2 regions of the Specibacter sp. NPDC078692 genome follow, and region 2 is predicted to be linked to the other one. Evidence: riboswitches for the same ligand, from Rfam matches in the RefSeq annotation. Region 2 holds a riboswitch; the other holds the start of a gene.
What was found. Region 2 has a riboswitch for cyclic di-AMP ahead of AB0O97_RS17690 (M23 family metallopeptidase). Riboswitches for the same ligand answer to the same signal wherever they lie in the genome.

Region 1 (6,865 bases), on a different contig from region 2:
TTAGTGTCAGAGGTCAAAGTGCGGGGACGCCGTCGTGCGTCTTCGTTGGCAACTCATGAGCTGTTGTCAGTACCCGGTAGTCGCCGGGAAGCAATTGCCGCAGAGCGTGCAAGTGCCCCAACAAGTAGTGCAGTAGCCCAGTTGCTGCGTGCCGGAGTCGCCAGCGGCGCCGGCCAAAAAATGGGCGTAGCCATGGCGGCCACGGGTCTAGTCCTGGCTGTCACGCTTCCTTCCACGCAGGTTTCCGAAGACCTTCACCTCGATACTGCAGCAGCTGTTTCCGCGGAAACACTGGTCACAGCAGGCGCGCAGATCCCCATCACCTTCGCCACTCCGGAAATCGGCAGTGCCTTGAACCCTGATGGTCAGCTCAAAGAAACCCTCAAGGTCAACGCCTCCAACGTGACGCCCCAGGCTTCCAAAGGGACCCTCTCGGCACCCCTGCTGACCTTGGTTGAGAGTTCACCCTTTGGTAACCGCATCAGCCCCATCACCGGCCAGATCGATGAGCGTCACACCGGCCAGGACTACGCCGTCGCAAGCGGCACAGAAGTACTTTCCGCCGCTGGTGGAACCGTTACCTTCTCGGGCTGGCATGACTTCGGTGGTGGCAATCGCGTGGTTATCGACCACGGCAACGGCCTCTCAACCTCGTACAACCACATGAGCGCCAATCTGGTGCAGGTTGGCCAGAAGGTTGAACGCGGAGATGTTGTGGGCCTCAGTGGCTCCACAGGCGCCTCTACCGGCCCCCATCTGCATTTCGAGGTCATCATCGACGACGAAGTTGTCGATCCTAAGGGTTGGCTGTAAGTCCTCCACAGGGCCTCCATAGTTACGACTTAGTCACACGACCGTGACCTGAACGTGACATTGAGAAAAAACTGTTGTACCGTCGTAATCGCGCCAACTTCGAATCAAGTCGGCGCCCATGAGTCGATTGCCTAGCTCTGCCACTACTCATGGTCCGTTCGTATCAATCGTCTGGCAGGGGCGGGGGAACCAATAATCGGGATTCGCAGCGGTTTTGCGAAACCCTAGGGGTGAAGCCGCGAAGCGTTCAGTCACTGGCAGGGAAGAAATTCCTTGGGTGGGACAACGTGGAGCGGCCGGGTGACTCCCATCCGAATCCGACAGCTTACCTCGCAGGCTTTGGGAGAGGAATCCTTCTTGGCTTCAAACACTGCCCTCGGGCGCCACCGCGCCGAGGTTGTTAAGACCAGTCCGATCTCCACCCTCACGAAAGCCGTCAGTTTCAATGTCGGCGGGGTTGGTCGTCAGGCTGCTGTCATCGCAGCAGCTTCAGGGCTTGTACTGACTTCCGGTATCGCCGCAAACGCCGCAACTCCCACAGTGGAGCGCGCTTCGGACGGTGCCACAACGCTGAACCTGAACACGGAACTCGCTTCCGCCATCACGGCAGCTTCCACGGTGAAGATTTCCTTCGCTACACCCACCATCACCTCCACCCCGGCTCCTGTCATTGAAGAGCCGGTAGTTGTAGAGGCGCAGTCCAGTGAAGTTGCAGTTGCAGCTCCGGTTGCTGAAGCAGCACCGGCCGCAGCACCGGCCGCAGCGCCGGCCGTAACGGTCTCAACGCCTGAGCCGGCTGCAACCCAGTCTGTAGCCCCGAGTGGCGTTGGCGCGATCATTGCCAGTGCTGCCTTGGGTCAGCTCGGAATTGGCCAGGACTGCACCGCGCTGGTTCGCAACGCTCTGTCTGCCGCTGGGATTTCCTGGGTTGGCTGGCCCGGTGACTACCTGAACAAGGGCCGTCTAGTATCTCAGGGCGAAGCACAGCCCGGCGACTTGATCTACTATGCAGACGGTGGCGTGGGTCTGGCCCACATCGCTGTTTACATTGGCAACGGCCAGGCAGTTCACGGCGGTTACCAGGGAACCACTAAGATCGCAGGAGTTTCTATTTATGGAGCTTCCGCTCCCGTCTTCATTGCTGTGGGTCACTAAGTAATACCAGCTTTTGTGCCCAAAGCCCTGTCTTTTGACGGGGCTTTGGCATTTAACGGTGCATCTACTCGCCTGCTTGAGTTCTAGCTCGTTGCACCTTGGCGTGGCGGCCGATCGTCCCCGTCCGGCCCGGATCCCCGAAGCCGCCAACCCCGGGCTGGGCCACTATGACTGCACCTTCCGTATCAATGGCGACGTCGCGCCGTACAGGCTATCCAAAAGGTTAGTGGCTTCCCGGGCTGCGGAACCGTCCACCTGGGACCTTTCTGAAGCCTCAACCCCTTCCAGCGGCCCGCCCCGGTTGATGCTTGTGGCCAGCGGGATCTCCTTGACGAACAGCAACAAGAGCCCGGCTAACAGCAGCAACGGCACCATGTAGACAAAAATTGGTGTCAGCGCATCGCTGTAGGACCCAACCACAATGTGGCGCAACTGTTCCGGAAGCCCCCGAACAATGGCGGGCGTGAGCGAGTTAATACTGCCGGAACCCTGCGCACCAGAGCTACCCGCAGGAATCCGCTCCGTGAGCAGCGTTGCCAACCGGTGCGCAAAGAGACTGCCCACCACGGCTGATCCCAACGACGCGCCAATCTGACGGAAGTAGTTGCTGGACGCAGTCGCCATGCCCACCTGGGAGTTCGGGAACTGGTTTTGCACAATCAGCACCAGAATCTGCATCGAGGTGCCCAGCCCGATGCCCATGATGGCCAGGTAGCAGCAGATGATCCAAACGGGCAGGCTAGCGGTCATGGTTGAGAGCAGGATCAGGGCGCCGGCCACAATGAACATCCCCGTGATGGGCAGCCACTTGTACCGTCCGGTTCTGCTGACCAATTGTCCCGAAGCTATCGAAGTGACCAGCAACCCCATCATCATGGGAATCATCAAGAAACCCGCCTGCGTGGCATTGGCGCCGGTCACCATCTGCAGGAATGTGGGCATATAGGCCAGCGTCCCAAACATGGCAATCCCGGTGATGAGGCCGGCCGCCGTCGTCAGATTGAAATTGCGGTCCTTGAACAAGTGCAAAGACATGATGGGATGATCGGCTTTGCTCTCTACCCAGACAAACAGCACAGCGGCAGCAATAGTGCCGGCACCCATGCCGATGATTTGCACCGAAGCCCACGCATATTTTGTCCCTCCCCAGGTGCTCACTAGAACCAAGAGCGTTGATGCGATACCCAACAATGCCATGCCAGCCACATCAACACGGGCCTTAACCTTGGGATGGGCGGGCAGCCGCAGGAAGAACACGGCGGAAACAATGGCCAGCAGGCCCAAGGGGATGTTCATCCAGAGGCCCCACCGCCAACCGATACCGTCAGTGAACCAGCCGCCTAGCAGCGGACCAGCCACCGAGGACACCGCAAACACGCCGCCCATGATGCCCATGTACCGTCCGCGATCACGGGCAGGGACCACGTCGGCAATGATGGCCTGGGACAGCAACATCAAACCGCCACCTCCCAACCCCTGAATGCCGCGGCCAATGATCAGCCACGTCATGTCCTGCGCAAAACCACCCACGATTGAACCGAGGATGAAGACGGAGATCGCGCCGATGAACAGGCCTTTGCGTCCTAGGAGATCACCCAGCTTCCCGTAAATGGGGAGCATGATGGTGGAGGCGAGAATGTAAATGGTGATGACCCACAGCATGAGATTGACGCCATGGAGCTCGCCAACAATCGTGGGAAGCGCGGTGCTGAAGATGGTCTGGTCCAGCGACGCCAGCAGCATGGTCAGGATCAGCCCTGCGAAAACGAGGAGGATGCTGCGGCGGTCGGACGTTGGGAGTTGATCCACGGTGTTAGTAGTTGACGTCATGATGTTTTCCTAGCGGCCGTGTGAGGTGCGGGCGGCTGCGGGTTGATGACTCTAATGAATGTACGGCTGAAGGTTCGACGGCGTTTCTCAGCTGTTGCTCAGGAGTGCTGGCTTGTGCGGTGGCTCGCCGGGTGAGGAGATGGTGCGGCAGTGGTTGAGTACTGCGCTGCTGACTGTTAGTGGCTGCTCACGGCCAGTGTTCGTTGGCGGTGATGCGCTGGATGAGCTCAGCGGTGGTCTGCATCAAGGACTCACGGTTGGCAGTGAAATTTCCTGCGGCCCATTTTTGCAGGGCAAAACGGAGGGCACCTGAGACGAGGGCGACAACGATGTGTGCCTCGTCCTCAAGATCCGGGGTTTCTGTGGTGCTGCGCCCGTCATGGCGGAACCGCTCCAGTATGTAGCCCACAAAGATCTCTTCCGTCTCGCTGATCTTGGCTTTTTCTCGCTCCAGCAGCCCGGGAGTCTGGTGGATGAGCCGATGCCTGGCTTGAAACAGTTCCAGATCGGTCTCGGCCTCGATAAAGGTTGTTGAGATCAGCCCGAACAACCCACCAAAAACACTGGTCCCGCCACCTTCGAGAAAACCTCGGTGCTGCTTTGCGGTCGGCAGCGGCCTCCGTGGGCTGACGTAGGCGCCCTCTTTGTTGCCGAAATAGTTGAAAAACGTTCGTTGGGAGACGGAACTAGCCGTACAGATCATCTCGACGGTGACGTTCTCATAGCCGTGACGAAGGCCAAGCTCAATGGCCGCGCGGCGAATGGACAGCCGTGTGGCGGCCCGCTTTCTATTGCGCAGCGTGTCCCGGGTGTCCTGAGCATGTTGAGCGTTTTGAGCATGTTGAGCGTGTTGAGCGTTGGGGAGCGATTCGTCCTCGGACGACGACTGCGTTGTTTTCACGCTCATGCTGATTCCTGTGAAGGTGTGCACAGTGCCACGTGATTCCGTTGAGCACAGCTTCAATTCTATTTGTAGTTCCTGCAAATTTTTAGTGAGTGCACAATTATTCTCCGGTGAGTGCCACCGCTGGCGCGACCGATACGATGGCCATATGACTAGCGATCAAGAGAGACCTCTGCAAGCACTGATTCTCGCTGGTGGGCTCTCGCGCAGACTGGGTGGCGTACCCAAAGCGGGGCTCATAATGGAAGGCCAAACACTCTTGGCACGCACCGTTGATGCCGTCGTGGGCTTACTCGCCGGCCGGAGCACCGCAACGCAGCTCACTTCCGCGTCCACCCCAGCCCAAACAGACGGTGTGGCGACAGCGCAAGGCGGCATCGCCGTCGTAGGTCCCGTAGAAAAGATTGCAGGCTGGCTGGCGACGGCCGAACACGCAGGCCAGGCGATGGCAGTCCAGGAAGATCCACCGTATTCCGGTCCTGCGGCCGGGATTGCGGCCGGGATTGAGGCTCTGGCAGCCGATCGCGGACACGTGCTAGTTCTGGCGTGCGATATGCCGTGGGCCGGTGCGGTGGCGCGACTTTTGCTGGATGCATCTGGTGACTGTTCTCCTGGGCAGGGCGTGATGGCGGTGGCTGACGGGAAGAAGCAGCCCTTGGCCGCCGTCTATCCGCTGCGTGAGTTGCGGGCCGCGGCTGACACGGCGCGGGCGGCGCACCGTCTGGAGAATGCCTCGGTTTTCGCGCTGGTTGCTAATGTGAACATGAAGGAACTCGTCGTGCCAGCAGAGCTGACGGCGGACATTGACACTTGGGCGGATGCTCGTGCGCAGGGGATCGCTGCGGGAGCAGCCGGTGCGGAAGGATGACTGTTGGAAAATCATGACGAGTTGTTGCAAGAGTGGACCCAGAAGCTTCTGGAGGCCTTTGAAATTGGCGACCTCGACGTGGACATTCACGCGGTCCTGAATGTTGCTGGTGTCGCTGCGCATTCGATCGTTCGTCCAGCGGCGCCTCTGACTACTTTTGTGGCGGGGCTGGCGGCAGGTTTGGCGGCGGGATCGGGCCAAGCACCTGAACCAGTGGCCATGAAGGCTGCGCTGGGGCTGGCCAAGAAGCTGGCTGCGGCACAGGCCCCGGCCGTGGAAGCGTCTGCCGTGGATGCGCCTGCCGTGGATGCTGGCGAAAAATCCCAGGGAAACTAGTACCGGCATGATGGATGACGCGGCCGCCGCTGCTACCGCTGCTACCGAGCCGACCGCTGCAACTGGGGAACCAACTGCTGGCACTGTGCCCGCTGATTCAGCAGGAGGTTCGAGGGCACAGGCCGAGGTTGTCCTACCCGAGGCCGTGCCCGGCAAAGTTTTGCCACATACCTGGCAGGAAGCGCGGGAGGCTGCATGGCATGCGGCAGAACCGCTGGTTGCACATACAGTTCCGCTGAGCATGGCTGTGGGCCGGATACTTGCCGCAGACGTGTTCGCAAGTCTTGCTATGCCGCATTACGCCTCTTCGGCCATGGACGGCTGGGCCATTGCGGGTAGCCCTCCGTGGATTCTGGCAGAGCCTGGCCGGCGGCTGGCACCAGGACAGGCCGTCCCCATTGTCACAGGGGGCCTGATTCCTACTGGTGCTAAAGCTGTGCTGCGCAGCGAAGCGGGCGAGCTTGCCAAGGACGACGACGGACTGCCGATCCTAGTACGCGGAGGTGACGCTCGTCCCGGTGAGCCGAAGAATGCGCAGCATATCCGCCCCGCCGGGCAGGAGGCTGCGGAAGGGGAACTGCTGATCGCCGCAGGCGCTACCCTGAACCCGGCCCATGTTTCACTCGCGGCACTCGGTGGCCTCGATGAACTCTCGGTGTTAGGCCGCCCTGCCGTCAAGATTGTCCTGACCGGTGACGAGGTGGTGCCCTCGGGTCTGCCAGAACCCGGATTTGTGCGCGACGCTTTCTCGCCTCAGCTCGGTTCCGTGGTTGAGATGCTCGGTGGGACGGTGGTTGGCTTGCAACGCGCAGCCGACAACCTTGCCTCCATGCTGGACGCCCTGGCCGACGACGAAGACGACCCGGCCGACGTCGTTATTACCACCGGCGCAACAGGACATTCCAGCGCTGACTTCCTACGTGCCGCCATCGAATCCATGGGTGGCACCTTTCACATTC
Region 2 (6,865 bases):
GACGTTCGATGCGAAGGTCGCGGACGAAGGACTCTTAAAGCGCGTTCCGCCGCCGTCCGAGCGACCGGAGGACATTCGATTCTGGGTTCACCAACACAAGCTTACTGAGGGCTTTGACCAACCGAAACTGAACATTCTCGCGATCTACGAGGGGTTCGGCAACGATCGGGCGCGAATCCAACAGATCGGCCGCGTACTTCGAATGGGCTCCGGCCAAGGTAATGCGAGTGCACATGTGCTTGCCCTTGACGGCGAGATGGAAGACGCTTGGGATCGGTACCGACGCTATGATGATGGTGAGGCTCCTCATAAAGTTGCCACAGATCCTGCCGGTATTGAAGCCCTCCTAGCCGCCCAGCCCAAATCGATCTACTGGGATAGGCTGTTTCGCGAGCAAGTGGATTTGAGTGCCGATGATGCGTGGAAGCACCTCCGTTTTCGGCTCAACGCCTCTGTGCGCCACCTCGCTCGGACGCCCAACCTCGACCAGATAATGGACGAGGTCACTGCTGACCATATTGAAAAGGACCAGCAGGTCCTGAGCGTCACAGCGCCTGATAGAGCAACCCGGGTCCTGATCTATTTGTCCGTAGAGAACTCACCGCTCCTACTCGCTGGGGCATTCGTAGAGATGTCTCTCGGCTACGCGCTCGTTCACTGGGACGGTAGTAGACTCTTTGTGGCTGACTCTGGTTCGTCAGTACCCCGGTCTGTCCAGGACAGTACAAACCCTATCCCGGCACAGTCCCTCGTTAGTCTCTTACCCGACTCGGCTCGGATTTCTACAGTCACTCTCGTCAACAACGACTTGGGTCCATGGAGTGTGCGGGGTCGTTCCATCTCTGCCGACGATCTTCGCCTCATCGCCCCTGAAGTCGGCGTAGGCACCTTCGGTTACTCGACCGCCAAGGGGTCAATTAAGGTAGGCCCCGATAACGTTACCCGCTACGCAGGGGTAAAGAATGCGCGGGTTCGGGACCAAAGACCGACTGAGGGCAAGCTGGCCGACGTGCTAGCTTGGTTCTCCGAGATCGGCCAGGATCTTGACGCCAATAACTCGCCGTCGCGTGTCATAGGGCGATATTCTTCTCCGGCGGCCCCGTCCGGCGTATCCCAGCCTACGTACGTGATGATCGACGTTGACCCAGACTCCTTCGAACCGATAGATAGCAACGGACCACCACTGACGGTGGAGAAATGGGGCGGGACGGTTGGGAGTGATCGTTCTTTCGTCGCCACTATTGCTGGCGTGACGATGAAAACACGGGTTACATGGTCGGAGATAGAAAAACGCTTCGACTTGGAGTCTGACTTCGAGGTTCCCTATCGATCCAAACACGGAAGAAAGGCTTCGTTTTGGGATGAGGTGCAACGGTCCCGTGGCCTCAAAGTTGCCGACAAGAGTGGCGTCGTCTACTCGAACGGTAACTTCTGGTCCCTTGAACCCACGGAACGCGACGCAGGTCACGGCCTGTTATCGATCGTGTCAGGACACAGCAGGCTAGAGGCGTCGACAGGCGAAAAGGGCACCGTGATAAACGGCAAATGGGACCCTGCCTCAGTCTTCGGCATCATCGATCAGGCTCTCCTTCCCAACGCGCTGGGCGCCGGGTCGACGATCCTTTGCACTGATATGGGGACCGAGATCGCTGACTTTGTTGGCTTCTCTGATTCAAAGGTCATCTTCGTTCATGCCAAGGGAAAAACCCAGTTCAAAAAGTCTCACGTGTCAGCATCAGCGCTCCACGAAGTGGTTTCGCAGGCGGTAAAGAACATGAAGTACCTCGCGATTGGCAACGTGGAGAGCCCGTCTACAACTAGTTGGACCAATCCTTGGACGGACGGGATTCATGGGGCAACGACCCGACACAGGGCCGGGACGGCATCGAATAGTGGTGAGGAGTATTGGAACCGGATTAACAGGGTGGTGCAGAACCATGGTGCTGAAAGAGAGATTTGGCTGGTCCTGGGAGCGAGCCTCTCTCTAAAAAGACTGGCAAAGGCGCTCGCAAAAAAATCGCCGCCAGGGTACGCAGTGACAACACACGCACTCTTATCGTCGGCATGGTCGACGTCACAGCAGTATGGCGTCCGTCTTCGAGTGCTGTGTTCGCCCTGACATCAGGGTTCGACCTCTTTGAGTTGTGCTGAGGCAGCCGAAGACCGTTTCGTTCGTCCTTGAAGGTTGCTGGTCGGGCTGATGCACACAAATCGTCAATCGGTCCCTGATTAGCACTGGGTCGAAGACGAGGCGGGCTGGCCGTGGTGCGGTGAGACGAATGGGTTGATTTGCCGAGGCGCGCGATGAGAATTGCGCCAGCGAGTTCCGCACTGGCCGCAAGTTGTAGTTTCCATGCCAGTTCATGGGAGTAATGGGCTTCAATGACGTGTACGGGCGTCGTGCTGCAAACCGACGGCCAGGACCTTGGATGCCAGGCGTGTAAGGATTCTTTGGTTGCGGCTGCAGCATGGAAGGGTGGGGGTGAATTTGCTGTGGGTGCGGGCTTGGCGATGGGATCTGGCTGCGGTGGTGAGTAGGGAAAAGTTGGACGTATGGCAGTGGCGCAGGGGAGTGTCGCATGTGGTTTTCATGCGGTACTGGATCTCCGGTTGGGGGTGAATATTGAATGGCGAGCCGGAGCCGTTCAATCTCGGTGGGGTTGAATCCTGACCAGTGGTGGTGGTCGCTGACCACGAATGGGGCTTGGGAATAGCCGAAGTCTTGGACGTACTCGAGCGTTGCGGCTCAGGCGCAGCAGGACAGCATCGAGACATCGGTGGTGAAGGCCTTACAAGCGATCCTGAGGCCTTCGGCCATCGTCAGGTAGGGGCTCCACGCGGCGACGACTTGCGCGGTGGTCATTCCCGCTTCGAGGATGTAGACGCCGGCGGCGGCGATTTCCCCGGCATCCTTGGCCACCGCGGAGATGCCCAGGATGCGTCCGGTGTCGCGCTCGGCGACAACCTTGATGAAGCCGCGGGTGTCGCGGTTGACCACGGCTCGCGGCACGTATTCCAAGGGCAGGACCCGGCACTCGCAGCGGATCCCGGCAGCGACGGCTTCCTGCTCCGTCATTCCGACCGACCCGAGGGCTGGACTGGTGAAGGTGACCCGCGGCAGGTGCCGGTAGTCGACCTCGGCCAAGGCGTCGGTGAACGCGTTGTCTACGGCCAGGGCGCCGTGGGCCGCCGCGACGTAAACGAACTCGCGGTGGCCGGTCACGTCCCCGGCGGCCCAGATGCGCGGATTTGAAGTGGCCAGGCGGGAATCGACAACGATCTCCCCATACACCCCGGACTCCACTCCGACAGAGTCAAGGTTCAATCCCTCGGTCACGGGATGGCGCCCCGTGGCCACGAGCAGCCGGTCAGCCCGGAATACTTCCTTTCCGCCAGCCACGGATGCGGAGACCAGAATTCCTCCGATTGCCTCATCGCTCGCCACGCTGTCAACGGTGGCCCGCCGGACCACTCGGATGCCTTCGTCGGCAAACACCCCGGCCAGCGCCGTGGCTGCCTCCGGTTCCTCCTGCGAGGCCAGCCGGGAACGGACCAGCATGGTCACCCGGGAGCCCAACCGGGAGAAAAGCTGCGCCATTTCCAGGGCAACATAGCCCCCGCCTAGGACTAGCAATGATTCGGGCACTTCCGCCAGTTCCATCGCCGTCGTCGAGGTCAGGTACCCGGCCTCGGCCAGCCCGGGAACGGGGGGAACCCAGGGCGCGGCCCCGGCGGCCACGAGGTAGTGCCCGGCCTCGATCATTCGCACGGCACCATCTGGGGAGGCGACCCGGAGCAGCGGTGCGTCCTGGGTCCCGGTGAACGACGCGTCCCCCTCGATCATGGCCCAGCCGTAATCCGCAGCCAGGTCGACGTACTTCTCCGTCCGCATAGACTCCACCAGGGCGGCCTTGCCCTGGATCAGGGCCGGCATGTCCACCGGACCCGCCGAGGCCGCCACCCCGGGGAAACGGGCCGAATCCAACGCCAGGTGGCGTGCCTCCGCGGCGGCCAGTAGCGCCTTCGAAGGCACGCACCCGGTGTTCACGCATGTCCCGCCTACGGTGCCGCGTTCCACCATCACGACGCGCTTGCCCAATCCGGTGGCCCGGATTGCGGCCGCAAAAGCGCCGCCGCCGGAACCAATAATCGCCAAGTCGAATTCTTCGTTTGTCATTCCAGACGCCTTCTTCCCTGTGGTTCAAAAGATCCTAGGCACCATCATGAACCTTCCAGTACAGTGGAATGTCAAGTGTGGTCGCCATTGAAAGGGAATCGTCGAATATGAGGATCGGACAACTTGCGGAAGCGACCGGGACCACGACCAAGACACTGCGGTTCTATGAAGAGTCGGGGCTGCTTCCCCCGGCCGAACGCCTGGCCTCCGGCTATCGGGACTACGCCGAGGATGCCGTGGGGCTGGTCGGGTTCATCCACCGTGGCCAGGCCGCCGGGCTCACCCTCGCCCAGATCGGGCAGATTCTGAAGATCCGTGAGGGCGGCCAGACGCCGTGCTCACACGTCCAGGGCCTGCTGGGGGCGCGCCTCGGCGAACTCGATGCTCAGATCGCCGAGCTTCTGGCCCTCAGGGAAACTATTTCCCAGCTCCATGTAAAGGCGAGCAAACTGGAGCCGGATTCCTGCTCCGCTGACCAGGTCTGCCGCTACCTCTGATCAACATCCCACCTCGGTGGTCGCGGGTGCCCATGGCCCCGTGCGTCTGGTCGAGGGTCTGGTTGGCTCCAAGGTTGCCCGTTGGCCTGGCACCTCAGCGGGGCCGAACACCTGTCCGACCATGCCGTGACTCTGATGGGCTGACAAGTCGCGACTCTGCGGCCCCGGTTGCAACAAGAACCGCCAAACCGAACCATCAATGAACCACCGCACCGAACCGACATTCACAGATTCTGAATTGCGGCGCGCAAGGACGCGCTGATGAGGTTCGGCTTACTGTGGGAATCGGCGATCTGGCTCAATGGAAGAAATCCGGGCGGCAATGGGCAGGCCGTCGCCATCCGTATAGACGTTGGGTCGAGGTATGTTCGTTGAATTACGTGAGCTGGAGATTCGCGGCGACCGAGTCGGTATGCTTGCCGGCCTCTGGGCAAATTTTACCCTTGAGGCTAGCCAGTGCCGCGCGTACGACTTTTACAGGTGCATCGGCATGGTTGATGACATCTCAGCTGTTGCCCTAAAGGGGCAGCATATTTTCAACGAACTGCGTTATTTGGCCTGGCTGGCCGAGGGGTCAGGAGGGCTGTGAAATATGAATTTGTGGGGCTTTCTGTCCTGGGCGGGAGCCTAGTTGCCCTTGTATCTGGCCGCTATTTGCCGCCGACTAGCATTCCCGGCCGGCCCGAAGCTGGATCATCTCCTGAGCCGAACTGCCAACCTGAGGAAGACTGCCAGAGACGAGGAATTGAGAGGATTGGGTTTCCGCGGGTCCAAGTGAATTGATCCCGGGTATGTGGAGGTCGGACCGGCGGTCAGCCAGTGGTGAAAGGTGACGTGGCCTGGGCACCGAACTTCATGTGTAACGAAATTATAACTTTTGGTTCTTGTCCGTTAGGATTGAAAAAATATATACCCCTAACGGGTATTTCGTGGGCCGCTTCGCCAAACCCCGTCGGCGGTCCGCGATCGTTCATTTTTGCGACGGGGACGGAGGAACCACTACCGGTGCCTTGTTGCACCTTGGGGTGAAGCCTGCTCAACAAACCACTGCCTATATGGCGGGGCGTTGGACTGGCCGGGCCTACCTCGCCCGAATCCGACAGCTAACTTCGTAGGCGTTGAGAGGACCTCATTTATGCCTGCCCACCGCCAGCATGGCCGCCGTCGCGCGACCAAATCAAGACTCATCAACACGTCGAACAAAGGACGTCACTGGGCGTCGGCCCCTGACGTGACTATCGAGCCCTTCACAGGCAAGAAATCATTGACGATGGCTGTCGCAGCAGCAGGTTTCATTGCATTGACTGCCCTTCCTGCCGCCCACGCTGAGACCAATCATCTTTCGCCTGCCGTGACCGCCAACGTGTCTATGTCCTCGGGTCAACCGAAAATAACGGCGGATCAGGATGTCGTGGTGTCCTTCGCTAAGCCACTGGTGTCCAGCAAGCCAGCCCAGGCAGCAACGCCGCCGAGCGCCCTGCACCCGGCGGCTGCCCAAGAGGCGCCAATTCCCACACTGGCGCCAGAAGAGGCGCCAGCAGCTGTGCCAACGCCCGCGCAGCCGTCCTCAGGGCTTCGCCCTCCGTTGGCTGAGCTGACGGTCACCTCACCATTTGGGTATCGGGTCAATCCGCTGACTGGGGCGGGAGGGGAACTGCACACAGGGATCGACTTTGCTGGCGCGTGCGGCACCTCAGTATTTGCGTCAGGCTCAGGTACCGTGACGGAAGCTGGGTGGAGCCCGTATGGTGGCGGAAATCGAATCGTTATCGACCACGGTGGTGGGATCAAGACCACCTACAACCATTTGGACTCCATTGGGGTCAGTGTTGGGCAGGAGGTCAATGGCGGCGCCCCGATAGCTGGAGTCGGCACGACGGGCAATTCCACGGGATGCCACCTGCACTTTGAGGTCGTAGTTGATGGACAGACGGTGGACCCTACACCGTTCATCTAGGACTTCATCATGGATTGCGGCCGGGCGCGTGGCTTTGAGCGTACGCTGCCCGGCGGCCATTATGGGTTCGGGGTTCTCCTCAGGTGTCGCGGCGCCCAATTGCCCGGTGATGGAACTTCGAGGCATGGAAGTTCAGGCGCTGCGAAATCGGCGCCCGTCGACTACGCCTGGCACAGGAGCGGGCGGCTGGACAAAGCCGCCCGCGGATAGCTGCCGAAGCTCTCCAGGGTGGTT

Region 1: it holds a riboswitch for cyclic di-AMP, as region 2 does, so the genes downstream of both, AB0O97_RS09940 (NlpC/P60 family protein) here and AB0O97_RS17690 (M23 family metallopeptidase) in region 2, are expected to answer to the same signal.

What each region holds. Positions count from the first base shown of each region.
Region 1 is NZ_JBFBLV010000011.1:71,105-77,969, forward strand. It holds gene AB0O97_RS09935 (M23 family metallopeptidase) at 4-813, shown strand; cyclic di-AMP (ydaO/yuaA leader) riboswitch at 965-1,166, shown strand; gene AB0O97_RS09940 (NlpC/P60 family protein) at 1,171-1,968, shown strand; gene AB0O97_RS09945 (MDR family MFS transporter) at 2,134-3,798, opposite strand; gene AB0O97_RS09950 (helix-turn-helix domain-containing protein) at 3,986-4,705, opposite strand; gene AB0O97_RS09955 (NTP transferase domain-containing protein) at 4,851-5,570, shown strand; gene AB0O97_RS09960 (DUF6457 domain-containing protein) at 5,574-5,906, shown strand; gene AB0O97_RS09965 (molybdopterin molybdotransferase MoeA) at 5,914-6,865, shown strand, end outside.
Region 2 is NZ_JBFBLV010000035.1:136-7,000, reverse strand. It holds gene AB0O97_RS17710 (DEAD/DEAH box helicase family protein) at 1-2,119, shown strand, start outside; gene merA (mercury(II) reductase) at 2,747-4,177, opposite strand; gene AB0O97_RS17700 (heavy metal-responsive transcriptional regulator) at 4,285-4,674, shown strand; gene AB0O97_RS17695 (hypothetical protein) at 5,039-5,263, shown strand; cyclic di-AMP (ydaO/yuaA leader) riboswitch at 5,605-5,804, shown strand; gene AB0O97_RS17690 (M23 family metallopeptidase) at 5,906-6,631, shown strand.